One region of the Priestia sp. SRI_019 genome, then DNA from elsewhere that is predicted to be linked to it. Evidence: a T-box and tRNA genes for the amino acid it is inferred to sense, from the RefSeq annotation. Region 1 holds a T-box; the other holds one or more tRNA genes.
What was found. The T-box of region 1 lies ahead of thrS (threonine--tRNA ligase). A T-box ahead of a tRNA ligase gene usually reads a tRNA of that ligase, here a tRNA-Thr.
Positions count from the first base shown of each region.

Region 1 (7,365 bases):
AAACTATACTTTTAAGGACTGTAAAATTTCTTATTCTATTTAATAAGTGGAGAAACGTTCTCAAAGGAGATTAACTTTAATTTTACATAGAACAAGAACAATTAATGCGAATCTCAGCGCTTTAAATTTTTTTGATTTTTACTATCATCGATCCTTCAAGATCCTGTTACCATAAACATGATTATTAGAACAAAAAGAAGGTTCCTTGTCGAATGTTAAGGAACCTTCTTTTTGTTCATTATCTCAGTTTCTTTTCAACAATTTCATCCTGAAGTTTTTCAATAAAGTTATCCAAATTGAACGTTTCAGACTTTTCCTCTCCGTGTTTTCGTACATTTACGGAGTTACTTTCCATTTCCTTATCTCCTAATACCAAAATATAAGGAACTTTAGCCACTTGAGCTTCTCGAATCTTATATCCGAGCTTTTGTTCTCGATTATCTAACTCTACTCGAATTCCCTTCTGTCCTAACGTTTCTTTAATTTGTTGTGCATATTGCTGGTGAGCTTTCAGCGATACGGGAATAACCTTTACCTGTACAGGTGCCAACCATGTTGGGAAGACACCTCCAAAGTGTTCAATTAAAATCCCAAAGAAACGGTCAAGAGATCCAAAAATTGCACGGTGAATGACAACTGGACGCTGTTTTTCGTTCTTTTCGTTAATATAATTCAAATCAAATTTTTCTGGAAGCTGGAAGTCTAATTGAATTGTTGCACATTGATGACTTCTTTTTAAGGCATCTTTAATATGAAAATCGATTTTAGGACCATAAAATGCTCCGTCGCCTTCATTCAGTTTATAATCAAAGTTCAATTTTTTTAATACGTTTTCTAAAGAGCTTTCAGCAAGTTCCCATAAGCTATCTTCTCCCATGGAGTCTTCTGGTCGAGTTGAAAGTTCAATATCATATTCAAAACCAAATGTTTTGTAGATATAATCGACTAATTCAATGACCGATTTAATTTCACTCTCAATTTGTTCAGGAGTAACAAAGATATGAGCATCATCTTGACAAAACGTACGTACTCTTAACAATCCATTTAGAGCCCCACTGAATTCATGACGATGAACTTGGCCGAATTCCCCCATGCGGATTGGTAAATCTCTATAGGAATGGAGCTTATTTTTAAAGATAAGCATATGACCAGGACAGTTCATAGGCTTTAGGGCAAATTTAGCGTTATCAACTTCTGAAAAATACATATTATCCTTGTAATGATCCCAATGACCCGATTTTTCCCATAATTGTTGGTTCATCATAAAAGGTGTGCGTACTTCTTCATATTGATGCTTTTCTTGAACGGATCGTAGGAATTGCTCCATCTGATTTTTAACGATTTGCCCATTAGCTAAATAAAAAGGCATTCCAGGTGCTTCATCAGAAAACATAAATAATTCTAGCTCATTTCCTAACTTTCGATGATCTCTTTTCGCTGCCTCTTCTAGAAACAATACATACTCATTTAACTGTTTTTGAGAACGAAAAGCTACGCCATATACACGTTGTAACACTTGATTATCACTGTTACCTCTCCAGTAAGCTCCCGACACTTTTGTTAATTTAAACGCCTTAACCATTCCAGTAGAAGGTAGGTGAGGGCCTCGACATAAATCAAAAAACTCTCCTTGCTTATAAATCGTAACTGTTTCATTCATAGGGATATCACGTAATAACTCGAGTTTCAACTCGTCATTTATTTCGCTAAATATTCTTTCAGCTTCACTGCGTGTCACTTCAGTACGTTCAATAGGATGATTTTCATTAATAATTTTCTTCATTTCATGTTCAAGTTGTAGCAACTCATTAGAAGCAATCGTTGTAGAAAGATCCATATCGTAATAAAATCCATCTTCAATAACCGGTCCTACACCTAATTTCACATTCTTATGTACTCTTTTTACTGCCTGAGCAAGTATGTGAGCTGTTGTATGCCTCATAATTTCTAGACTTTCGTCAGACTCTAATGTTAAGATTTCGATTTCTGCATCTTGATTAATAGATCGATGCAAGTCATATAATTCTCCATTTACTTTACCCGCAACGGCTTTCTTCTTTAGGCTAGAACTAATCGATTCTGCAATAGTATGTAGCGTAATACCTTTTGAGAACTCTTTCTCATTTCCATCTAAAAAGCGAATTTGAATCAAATCTTTACTCATAATAACCTCTCCCATTTAAATAAAGTCAAAAAAAAAAACATACTCGTCCCTAAGTAAGGGACGAGTATGTTTTCACACGTGGTACCACCCAAATTCCCATCAATATAAAAAATAGATTGATGGCTCTGGTGCTGTAACGTCGCAAACGTTATTAATTACTACTATTTCACTAATAAAGCTCCAAGGTGGTAAATTATCTCTCTTTCTTAAGGGCTCACAGCCAAAGACCCTATTCTCTGTAAAGAAATATAAAAATAATTCGTGTCCTTTTCAACGCTCAACATGTTTATTTCCAATAAATGAAATTATAATTTATATTATTTGTAAATGTCAACACTTAATTCTAAATATGTAATTAGTTAGATATTTTCACTTAAAAAGATGGTTTATTGGTAGGGCTATTTTTATCTATGTTTTTTGTATTGTACACTAGTAAATATCCAAAAATACTTATAATACCAAAAATAACCCCAAACATTGTGAATATGATTTCACCTCTTAAAACTTCTAGTAATGTACCCGACAAAATGGGGCCTATGGACATACCAGTATATCTGACAAAGTTAAATACTCCCATAGCACTAGCTCGGTTTTGCTCAAATTGATGAGTCAATATAGTTGCATAAGAAGGTGTTAAAATGCCAATTCCCATTCCATAAATGAATAGGCTTAGCGACATAAGGGATAAAGAAACAGTATGTGTGAGTCCAAACCCTATAACACTAAAAGCAATTAAAAAATTAGTAAAGGTAAATACATTTATAAGAGAAATCTTCTTTTGAATGTATTTAAATAATAGACTTCCGGCTATAAGACTTATCGTCATAGGCAGATAAAGCAAACCAACAAGCTTTAGATTTAGATGATAGTGGCTTGTTAATAATACGGGGAGATAAACTAGAACAGAAAAGTAAATCAAAAAGTTCAAGAAGCTTAATGACAACAATATACTTCCCATCTTGTCCTTCACCATTACACGATAAAAATGAAGCCCGTTCCTCTTGCTTGTCTTGTGTTTTTTTGGGTCTTTAGGAAAAAACAATATATTGATAATGAGTAAAAGAATAGATGTACCCACTAATGACCAGAAAACACCCTCATAATTGTATCGGTCTCCTATGAATCCGCCTAAGATGGGAGCTACTGCGGGAGCAATGGATAACAAGGTTTGATAAGTTCCCATAGCACTTCCACGTTCTTCCCCATCAAAAAGATCCGTTATTGTAGCAGCCGCAATCAATGGAATAGCTGCTGTTCCGAGGGCTTGCAAAGATCGAAAAATGAGAAACAACGTAAAGTTACTTGTAACAGCGCACCCAATACTAGCCAATACTGTAAGCATAAGACTAGGGAGAAGAATAAAACGACTTCCTTTAAAATCAAGAATGGTACCGTAGACTATTTGCATAATAGCTGTAATAAAGATGAACAATGAAACAGTTAGATTGACTAATGTTGTGCTCACATCAAATGAATCCTTAATTAACGGAATAATAGGCGAGTAAATATTTTGATTTAAAGATGCAAAAAATGCACTTATAAAAACGACGTATAAGATAAAAATAGGTTTTGTATTTGTATGTCCCATATAAATCTCCTACCTTGTAAATAAGTTTTTCCATATAAAAAGTATGTTTGACATTCTAAAAGCACCTAATTTGGTTATTCTTGTCTTAATCCATTAATCATCGTTTCAAGGAATTCTAATATAATTTTTTGTTTGTCATCAGAGAAATCATCAATTAAATTATAAAATTGTCGTTTCCTCTTGCTATGTAGTTTTTCGTGAAGGTCGAAAACTTGTTTTCCTTTTGCTGTTAACTTAAAGTAAACCTCTTTCTTATTGTCTGCTAATTGAAATCTTCTAATTAACTCATCTTTCGTTAATTTTCGGGTAATTTTTGTGATATTTGCTTTAGATAAATTCATCCTAGTCGCAATCCCTATATTATTTATAGGTCCATTATTTCCGATGCATTCAATCACGTGGATGCTGCTCATATTACTGGGTAATGCTCCTATTTCGTGCAGTTCTTTTTCATCAAGATAATCAAAAAATGTTTGGGAGACTGAGTCAGCTTTTTGTTCATTCAAGTGTAATAATTGCAAATAATTTTCGTATATTAACTGTTTAGATAATAGAGACATATTGGTTCCTTACCTTTCTAATGTATAAATGATTAATGTTTACTAGTAAACATTATACTACTAACAAGCTATTAAATGAATGTAAAATCTCATTTTCATACAATAAAATGAGATTTCATAGTAATTAAAACCTATTATATTTGCAGATAAAACACTTATTTATTTACAAAATAAAGAAAAAATGTTGACTTTTACAAATATTTGGATTTAAAATAGTTTTTGTTTACTAGTGAACATTAACTGTTTAATTGTAGGAGTTGAAATAGCTATGTCACAAATTCTTTTAGAAAAAATAGCTAAGCCTTTATTTGCTGTTGAACCTTTATCACAAAATTGCCAGCGAGGGGAATTGTGTCTCCCCTTCTAGCTAATATCGCCTTATGCGGTATGGAAGAAGAGATTGGTATTGTCTATAAAAAGACGTACAAATCAAACGGAGGATATAAAATCGATCCCAAATGTAAGGTAGGACGTGTTCTCTACGCTGATGACTTCGTCATCGTAACCGAAACGAAGGAACAAGCTAAAAGTATGTATCAAAATCTAATTCCTTATTTACAAAAACGAGGAATTACACTCAGCGCCGATAAAACTAGGATTACACATATCGATAATGGGTTCGATTTTCTTGGCTTCTCGCTGCGTCAATACGAAACAGGACAAGGAAAGAAGTTATTCATTAAACCTAGCAAAGATAGTATTAAAAAAGCTAAAAACAAGATAAAAGATACGTTCACAAGGATGAGAGGACGACCAGTAAAAGAAATTATACGTGTCTTAAATCCTATTATTAGAGGTTACGGACAGTATTGGAAACATGTCGTTTCCAAAAAGACGTTTAGTTATATGGACCATTATGTTTTCTCTAAGTTAATCAAACATCTTAAACAATTACACCCAAAGAAGTCGTGGAAGTGGATTACTAAGCGTTATTTTAAGAAACCCAACCACGGTGGAAATAATAAATGGACTCTCACCTGCCCACTTACTAATATTCAATTGTTGAAGATGGCCTGGATTAAAATAGAAAGACACGTGATGGTAGCCTATAAGAACAGTCCAGATGATCCGAACCTAAAAGGATATTGGGAAAAGCGAGACCGTAAGGTCTTCAATAGCGAAAATACGCTAGACAGAATGAAACTCGCAAAAAAACAAGGTTATCGTTGCGCATTATGTAAACACACTCTACAAAATGGCGAAGAAGTTACAGTGCGAAACTTAGAAACTTCTATAGGTAAAGCTGCTAAATTAGTACACGTACCATGTATTAAATAAGTTGTTCGGATAAAAAGAAGGCTTGAGCCGTATGACGAGAAATCTGTCACGTGCGGTTCTTAGGGGGGCGGGCACTCGTGAGAGTGCCTGCCTACCCGACTAAACTAGCAATGCATATGATATACATAACAAAGAGCACATATATTGTTATAAAAATGTGCTCTTTTAGGCAAATTTTTTTAATTTATTATTTGGTAAGTTCTTTTGCAGATAGCCCTAATATGTCCGTATTTTTAGGCGTATGCCCAAGTAGACGTAACATAGCTACAATTTGTCCTTTATGATGTGATTCGTGAGTAATTGAATGTACAAGCAATTGACGAGGTGTTTTTCTTATAACACCACTGTTTGCTCTCCAAGCAAGTTCTTTTTCGATAGATTCATCAAATTTATCTGTAAATTGCTCGAATACCTTTTCTACGTAGCTATCAGCTTGTTCAAAATAACGTTTAATATCTTCTACCTGCATAGTGTTAATGACTTCTTTTGTAAGTAGTGGTGATGAGGTTTCTGAAAGAACAAAAGAACCTAACCAAGCATGATAGCAACCTGCTACATGAACTAAAGAGTCTCTAATACTTTGAAACCCAAATTCAAACTCTTTCGTAAAGTCATCTTCATTTAATTCTTTACACTGATCTAGTAAAATCTGTCTTGTTTGTTTTACCCATTCATAGTCTAACTTTTCCATAGCAATCACACCTCTTAGATATATAATAAAAAATTATTCTTTACTATACACTAATTGGAAATATTATCAAGACTACTCCTACCTATAAATTCCATTATGGTAACTGAAAATTTATGAAGTATAAAGCTTAAATATAGATAAATACTGCTTTCGTATAGTAATTTTTCTGTTACGCAGATACCTTATGATTGAGTACTAATGTCTCAACACATCTTGATTAGTTTTATTTATATGTAAATATTTACTGTTTTTATCCTAACATTCTAGGTTCTTTTGCAGGATAAAGTGTTATCTTTTACATACATTTCATAATGTCCATTTATGTAACTTGATACTTTTAAATTAAGTAAAAGAGCCTTGAGATTAATTGTTTCTTCCGTATCTAATCCGCACTCTTTTGCTAGCTCTTCAATTTCGCCTTTACTAATTTGTATGTTATTTTCCAAATCAGTTACTGTCTCTTTACTGTATTGGAAAGGAACTTCATCTACAACTTCTGTAATTAGTTGATCCTGTCCTTCATATTCTAATCTCCCTTTGGCTGCAGAGTGTTTTCCAATTAATACAGCCTGCTCTTTTATATCCGAAAGGAGAATCATCAATCTAATTCGTTGATTCACAAGAATACGTTGTTTATCAAAAATAGAGATAATTTTGGTTTGATAATCATCCATAGTTAGGTGAAGTTGATACTTCGCTTCTCTTATTACTTCTTCACTGTTTTTAATAAGTATCATATTTAAATCCTCTGCCCCCCGTATTATATGTACTTTCATTATAACAAACTAAAAAAGGAACATCATTCCCTCTAATTAAATCAGCAATCCACCGATTGGCTCTGCGAATAGCTTTAAAAATAAATGTTGTAACCTTATCTATTTTCGATATTTTAATAAGTAAATACTAAAGTACTTCATATATTATTTAGGTTTTATCATTTACACTAACTGACGACAAATAGCGTATTTTTCTACAATCTATGTAATAGTTAACGCTATTTTTAAATAAATACATTACCTATTATATCTCATAACTACATTAATTTAATTTTTTATAAAACAATAAGGATTACATGACACGATTA
Region 1 covers NZ_JBYCZN010000002.1:950,255-957,619, forward strand. Annotated here, with positions in the region: gene thrS (threonine--tRNA ligase) at 239-2,164, opposite strand; T-box leader at 2,218-2,447, opposite strand; gene AC2YJL_RS15110 (MFS transporter) at 2,538-3,752, opposite strand; gene AC2YJL_RS15115 (MarR family transcriptional regulator) at 3,827-4,312, opposite strand; gene AC2YJL_RS15120 (group II intron maturase-specific domain-containing protein) at 4,664-5,590, shown strand; gene AC2YJL_RS15125 (DinB family protein) at 5,778-6,281, opposite strand; gene AC2YJL_RS15130 (hypothetical protein) at 6,545-7,018, opposite strand.

Region 2 (7,365 bases), on a different contig from region 1:
CTTTTCGAAAAAATAGACGATACCGCGAAAATGCATTGATATAAAAGGATTATAGGACTAAAAAAGTCGATAAAATAAAGGGTATGAACGCAAGATTTTTCACTTGCATAAATTGAACTCACAGTATAATATACTCTATGTAGAACATGTGTCTAAAAAAATGAACTTAAAGTATAAGGAGGTACAATAATGAGTCAATCGATAAATCAAATGGAAAAGCCGCCTTATGGCATAATTGCTATTTTGTTAATTGGCGCTTTTATCTCATTGTTGAATGAAACATTATTAAACGTGGCGCTGCCGTCTATTATGAAAGACTTAGAGGTGACAACGTCAACTGTCCAGTGGCTTTCTACTGGTTATATGTTAGTGAATGGTATTATGATTCCAACTACCGCTTTTTTAATTCAGCGCTATTCTGTCAGAGGCTTATTTTTAACGGCTATGACTTTATTTACAGCAGGAACAATACTTGCCGGTGCTTCGCCCGTATTTTCGGTCTTGTTAACCGCTCGTATTATTCAAGCATCAGGCGCAGCCATTATGATGCCGCTTTTAATGAACGTATTGCTCACAAGTTTTCCATTAGAAAAACGCGGAGCTGCGATGGGGATTTTCGGTTTAGTTATGATTTTTGCTCCGGCAATTGGTCCTACTTTATCAGGGTGGCTAATTGAACACTATGAGTGGAGAATGCTGTTCCACCTTGTTACGCCAATCGCGGCAATTGTATTAATAGGCTCTTTCTTCCTATTAAAAGACAAAAAAGAAAAAGTGGAAATCAATTTGGATTTCCTATCGCTTGTGTTATCTACGATTGGATTTGGGGGACTTCTATACGGATTTAGCTCAGCAGGAGATAAAGGCTGGGATTCTGTGGAAGTATACGGCACCATTATCGTAGGAGCTGTGGCGCTGATTTTATTTATTACGCGTCAGTTCAAGCTTAAAACACCTATGCTTGAATTCCGCATTTTTAAATATCCAATGTTTGCTTTATCATCAACGATTTCAATGGTGATCACAATGGCATTATTCTCAGCCATGCTGCTAATGCCAATTTATGTTCAAACGGTACGAGGCATTTCTCCGCTTCATTCAGGATTACTAATGCTTCCGGGTGCGCTATTAATGGGTGTGATGTCACCGATTACCGGAAAATTATTTGATAAATTTGGAGCGCGTGCACTGGCTGTAACCGGTCTGACAATTACAGCCGTTACGACGTATTTCTTCAGTAACTTAGAGCTTGATACGACGTATACAACGCTCATTACGCTTTACACACTTCGCATGTTCGGAATGTCTATGGTGATGATGCCGGTTATGACAAACGGATTAAATCAGCTGCCGCAGCGCTTTAATCCGCATGGTACTGCGATGAATAACACGCTTCAACAAGTATCGGGAGCTATTGGTTCGGCTCTTTTAGTAACGGTGATGTCAAACCGTACAGCTACGCATGCAAAAGAGCTCGCTCAAGATGCAATGAGCGGAGCGGGAGCAGCGAATGCAACCGCAGCCGGGGCAGCTCAAATGAAAGAACAGATTGGGATGCAGGCAATGGTACAAGGGATTAACGATGCGTTTGCCGTCTCAGTAGTACTAGTGGTGGTTGCCTTAATTCTTTCATTATTTATGAAACGCGCAACGCCGGCAAGTGAAGATGAAGTGATAAAGGAAAAAGCAGGACGTGAGCAGTTCGCTAAATGAAAAAGAAATCCCCGCTGAGACAGCGGGGATTTTTTTAGCTTGTATATCTAAAACTTAAGCCCATTTTCTTTAATAGTTTCCGGTAGCCGATGGACGTTTGATCAGCCATAATGTGCGCTTCCATCTGCAGGTCTAAAGGCAAGTCTTCAGGTTTTTGATTTTCAACCATTTCACGGTCTTCGTCAAAGACGCGAAGGTTAAAGTCATACACACCTTCAACGCTCGAATCTTTGTCAAAGTTTCGAGCGATTGGTGCGAATAAACGTGTTTCGCGGGCTGAAATAGGAGAGACTGCATTCATAATCCACAGCTCTGCGCCTTCTGGGAAGTATACTTTTAGCGTAGCTGTAAACGGTGGATAAACATCAAAGACACGAAGCCATTTAAAATCAGGTGGATTTAAATGCTGCTGTTCTTTGGAATAATTGCTCACGGTGCTCGTATATTCTACATGAAGCCCATACTCTGTATCGCTTACTTTATACTTAGGCACAAAGGCGTTGTTTCGATCACCAAATGTGTCCGTGTGAACCCAAGCAAAATGAGCTACGTCTAAAAAGCCTTCCATTTGACGACCGGCCGAACCCATGATATCAAAGCTCGGACAAACAATTTGCTGAAAATCAGGGTCCTCCCACGCATCGAAGTAAGGCAGGTTATCTTGTTCTCCTGTCAGGGAAGTCCACACTAATCCAAATCGTTCAATAACTGGATAGACGGCCATACACAAGCGGGGAGAAATATTGGCATCAGGGTGAGCTGGAATTGATGTGCATGCGCCGTCCGTTGCATAGCGGAAGCCGTGGTAAGGACAGACAATTTCATCATCTTCCACCCAGCCCATGCTAAGCGGGGTGCCTCGGTGAACGCATAAATCACGAGCCGCTACTACTTTGTGTGTGGTACGGTATAGAACTAGATTTACATCTAGCAGTTTTACGGACGTTGGTTTCTCTGTTACATCACTGCAGCGTGCGACGGGGTACCAATACTTAGCGAGCGTCGTCCAATCTTCCAGGCTGAACGTGCAGTCTCTTGGGTAGGGAGTTGCCGTTTTTGATTTGGTCATGGTTGGTTGTTGTTCCATCTATTTTCTTCCCTTCTTTTGTAAGCTCTTTTACTAAGGGTAATATAAAAAAAGAAAATTCACACAATTTGTGTGAGGAGTTCTAACATAAAATATGGAACTTTGTAGAAAGTGCGAATTTCAGAAGATGCAAATTAGAGAATATACCAATAAAAAAATTTAAAAAAGCGCTTCCTAAATGATTTTAAACGTGATATAATTTTCCAAGACGCTGGTGTAGCTCAGTAGGTAGAGCACTTGCATGGTAAGCAAGAGGTCGCAGGTTCGATCCCTGTCGCTAGCATACTAAAAAACCTTCTTTCTTGTTGAAAGAAGGTTTTTTTATTTGTGATGGCTTTAAAATTCTTCTCCGTCTTGTGAAAACTTTAACAGTTTGATAGCCTTATTAGGACGCTGTGAGAAAACATGTATATCTTTTTCACTATGTCTTATGAATCATATTTAGAAATATTCTTAAAAGAATGTTTATTGCCTCTAAGCATTGGGTACACGAAACTAGGGGTTAAATTTCAACAAGGAGTGTGAACGATCATTTGATTACGTTTAAGAATGTGTCAAAGCAATATCCAGACGGTACGACCGCCGTGAAAAATATTAATCTAGAAATTAAAGAAGGAGAGTTTTTCGTTTTAATTGGTCCGAGTGGGTGTGGGAAAACAACCACCTTAAAAATGATTAACCGTCTTCATGATATTACCGAAGGAGAACTATACATAAAAGATAAGCTCGTATCGGACCACAACATACATGAGCTACGCTGGAACATTGGTTATGTCCTACAGCAGATTGCTCTTTTTCCTCATATGACCATTGCTGAAAATATAGCTATTGTACCCGAGATGAAGCATTGGAAGAAAAATAAAATCAAAACGCGCATTGATGAACTGCTTACCTTGGTAGGACTAGACCCAAAGCAGTATCGAAACCGAAAGCCGTCTGAGCTCTCAGGTGGCCAGCAGCAACGTGTAGGTGTAGCGCGTGCCCTCGCAGCTGATCCCCCCGTTATTTTAATGGACGAACCCTTTAGTGCCCTCGATCCGTTAAGCCGCGAACAGCTTCAGCAAGATGTTATTAGCTTAAAAGAAAAAATCAAAAAAACATTTGTGTTTGTTACGCATGATATGAGCGAAGCGATGACGCTTGGAGATCGTATCTGCCTAATGAAAGACGGGGAAATTGTTCAAGTTGGAACCCCGGAGGAATTCATTCAAAAGCCTAAGAATGAATTTGTAAAAACATTTATTGGAAATCAAGGAAATGCTTTATTTGAGACATTGGATATGTTTCTCAAAGAAAGTGAACAGCCAGACGTAGAACCTACTGAAGAGCTAGCTTCAACCGCTACTGTTCAGCAGGCAATGGACGCCCTTTACGACCATGAAGCAATAGCCGTGAAAAAAGGGAGCAAACGCATTGGCGTTGTAACGCGCAAAACTCTATTAGCGTTTCTTTCTGATAAGACGAAAGAAGGAGGAGCGCTGTAATGAATGCACTAAGCACATTACTAGATCAACGAGGAGACGCACTGTTTCAAGCTCTTCTTGAACACATTCAAATTTCAGTACTGGCCCTTGTTATCGCCGTATTAATTTCAGTGCCGCTCGGACTGTACTTAACGAGACATGACCGCATTGCTGAACCGATCATTGGCGTAACAGCCGTACTGCAAACTATTCCTTCACTCGCTTTATTAGGATTACTGATTCCTCTTGTCGGAATTGGAACCTTTCCCGCGGTTATTGCACTGTTTTTATATTCGCTTCTTCCTATTGTACGAAATACATATACCGGAATTAAAGAAGTGGACCCATCTTTAATTGAAGCATCCAAAGCCATGGGGATGAACTCGTGGAGACGATTAATTAAAGTAGAACTTCCTCTAGCGCTTCCTGTCATTATGGCCGGAATTCGCACAGCGATGGTACTCATTATTGGTACAGCGACAATCGTGGCTCTTATCGGAGCGGGCGGACTCGGAAGCTTAATTTTGCTTGGTATTGACCGAAGCGATAATAGTTTGATTTTATTAGGAGCCATTCCAGCAGCATTATTAGCGCTTATTTTTGATGGAATTCTGCGAACGATTGAACATTCAGCTAAAAAAGGGTCCAAAAAACGCTCGTTTATTATGATCATCGTATTAATACTCATTCTTGGTTCTCCGTTTGCAGCGATGAGCGCAACAAAACCAGACCTTGTTATCGGAGGTAAAATTGGTGCAGAACAAGATATTTTAATTAATATGTACAAAGAATTAATTGAAGATCAAACCGATATGAAAGTAAATCTTCGATCGTCGCTTGGAAAAACAGTATTTGTATTTGAGGCTCTGCGTAACAAGGAAATTGACTTGTACCCTGAATATACGGGTACAGCCATTGTGACGCATCTAAAGGAACAGCCGGAGAGCAAAGATGAAACAGAGGTGTACAACCAGGCAAAAGAAGGATTTCAAAAGAAATTCGGCCTTGTCTATTTAGATCCAATGAAGTTTAATAATACGTACACATTGACAGTAACAAAAGAATTTGCAAAAGAAAATAATCTAACCACCGTTTCAGATTTGGCAAATGCAACAGATAAAGTAAAAGCAGGGTTTACGCTTGAGTTTAAAGATCGTGAAGACGGCTATGTAGGCATTCAAAAAGAATATGGTCTTACCTTCCCGAATATTAAAACGATGGAGCCGAAGCTTCGCTATCGCGCTGTAGAAAAAGGCGATATTAATATGCTGGATGCTTACGCAACAGATCCTGAAATCAAACAGTTTGGTTTGAAAGTCTTAAAAGACGATCAGCAGTTCTTCCCTCCGTATCAAGGAGCGCCTGTGCTTCGTGAAGATATGCTAAAAGAGCATCCTGAACTGAAAAAAATCTTAAATCAACTGGGCGGTAAAATCAGTGATGACGAAATGCGTGAAATGAACTATCAAGTAAATGCAAAAGGAAAAACAGCTGAAGAAGTTGCTCATCAATTCTTAGTGAAAAAAGGATTAATTAAAGAGTAAAAACGAAGAAAAAAGCTAGGACAACAGTATGTTCGTTGAAAGAAGATCCGAATGATAAATCGTTCGGATCTTTTTATTTTAGCTGTTTCTAGCAGTTGATTATCCATACTCGATTATTTACTCCATTCGTCCGTCTTTAGATTGGCGTGATCTCGTTATGTCTCAATCTCTTTTTAATGCGAGAGAAGCATTAATGAAAATGAGGCCTTATGAACAAGCTAAAGGTACCAAATTTGTTTTCTGATGGAAGGGAGGCGGTTTTATGAATTCATTTTTTACGTGCCATCCTGTACAACATTCCTTTCAGCTTTTTTCAGTTGAACATCTTGTAACTTTAGCTATTATCGTGATCATAGGAGCATTTATTTTTTTGTGTCGAAAGCAGCTACGACAAAAGAGGTTTGTGTTCGTTTTGCTTTCACTCGTTCTAATTGCTTCAGAAACAGCCTACCAGGCTTGGGAAATCGGATGTCATCAGTGGTCTGCTGAAACTTCCTTGCCGCTTCAGCTCAGTGATATAGTCGTGCTGCTGGCTGCTATTATGCTGATAACCAAAAGCAGGTTTCTTTTTTATTTTGTGTACTTCGCGGGAATCAGCAGCTCTGTTCAAGCCATGATTACCCCGGATCTTGGCGGCTATGCATATGCCCAGTTTCGCTATGTGCAGTTTTATGTATCGCATGGCGGTGTGGTACTTGCTTGCTGTATGCTAATTGCTGTTTGCAGATATGAGCCGACGTTTCGTTCTTTGTGGGTAAGCGTAGTATTTGTTAATCTGTACGGAGGTTTTATCTATGCTATCAATCGTTTACTCGGGGCGAATTATTTATACATGATGAAAAAACCAGGGCACGCTTCCTTGCTGGATGTTCTTGGACCTCATCCTTGGTATTTAGTATGGATTGAAGGAATTATGATTCTTAGCTTTCTTGTCCTTTATTTGCCGTTTTGGGTACATAAAAAAATTAAAGGTGATAAAACCAAAGTCAATTTTATTGAAGCAAAATGATAATACTGGTAGTTTATAAGTGGAAACTAACTCGTATTTCCTGAAGGAAAAGGAAGAATGACTGAACAAGCTGTGAGAGGCAAGCGTAAAAAACAGAAAAGAAAAAGCAAGCACAGACATTAGAAGGAGAGTATCAAAATGAAAACACTGGTTATTTTAGCGCATCCAAACTTAGCATCTTCTCGTATTAATAAAGCGTGGGCAGAGCGAGTGAAAAAAGAAGAGAATGTGTACGTTCATGATTTATACGCAAACTACCCCGATTTCAAAATTGATGTAGAAAAAGAGCAGGAGTTAGCTGTTCAATTCGATCGTATTGTTTTTCAATTTCCATTTTACTGGTACAGCTCACCAGCACTCTTAAAAGAGTGGCAAGATGTTGTCTTAACATACGGCTGGGCTTATGGAAGCAAAGGTACTAAACTTCAGGGAAAAGAGTTTGTCGTAGCTACTTCGACAGGAGGCCCTCCAGAAGCTTATCAAGAAGGGGGATACAACCGCTATCCAATGAATCATCTGCTTCTTCCGTTTCAAGCTACGGCAAATTTA
Region 2 covers NZ_JBYCZN010000001.1:965,741-973,105, forward strand. Annotated here, with positions in the region: gene AC2YJL_RS04925 (DHA2 family efflux MFS transporter permease subunit) at 190-1,713, shown strand; gene AC2YJL_RS04930 (aromatic ring-hydroxylating oxygenase subunit alpha) at 1,748-2,800, opposite strand; tRNA gene AC2YJL_RS04935 (tRNA-Thr) at 3,011-3,083, shown strand; gene AC2YJL_RS04940 (ABC transporter ATP-binding protein) at 3,334-4,284, shown strand; gene AC2YJL_RS04945 (ABC transporter permease/substrate-binding protein) at 4,284-5,807, shown strand; gene AC2YJL_RS04950 (YwaF family protein) at 6,070-6,816, shown strand; gene AC2YJL_RS04955 (NAD(P)H-dependent oxidoreductase) at 6,955-7,365, shown strand, end outside.
Region 2: it has a tRNA-Thr gene. The T-box ahead of thrS (threonine--tRNA ligase) is inferred to sense a tRNA for this amino acid. The anticodon was not compared.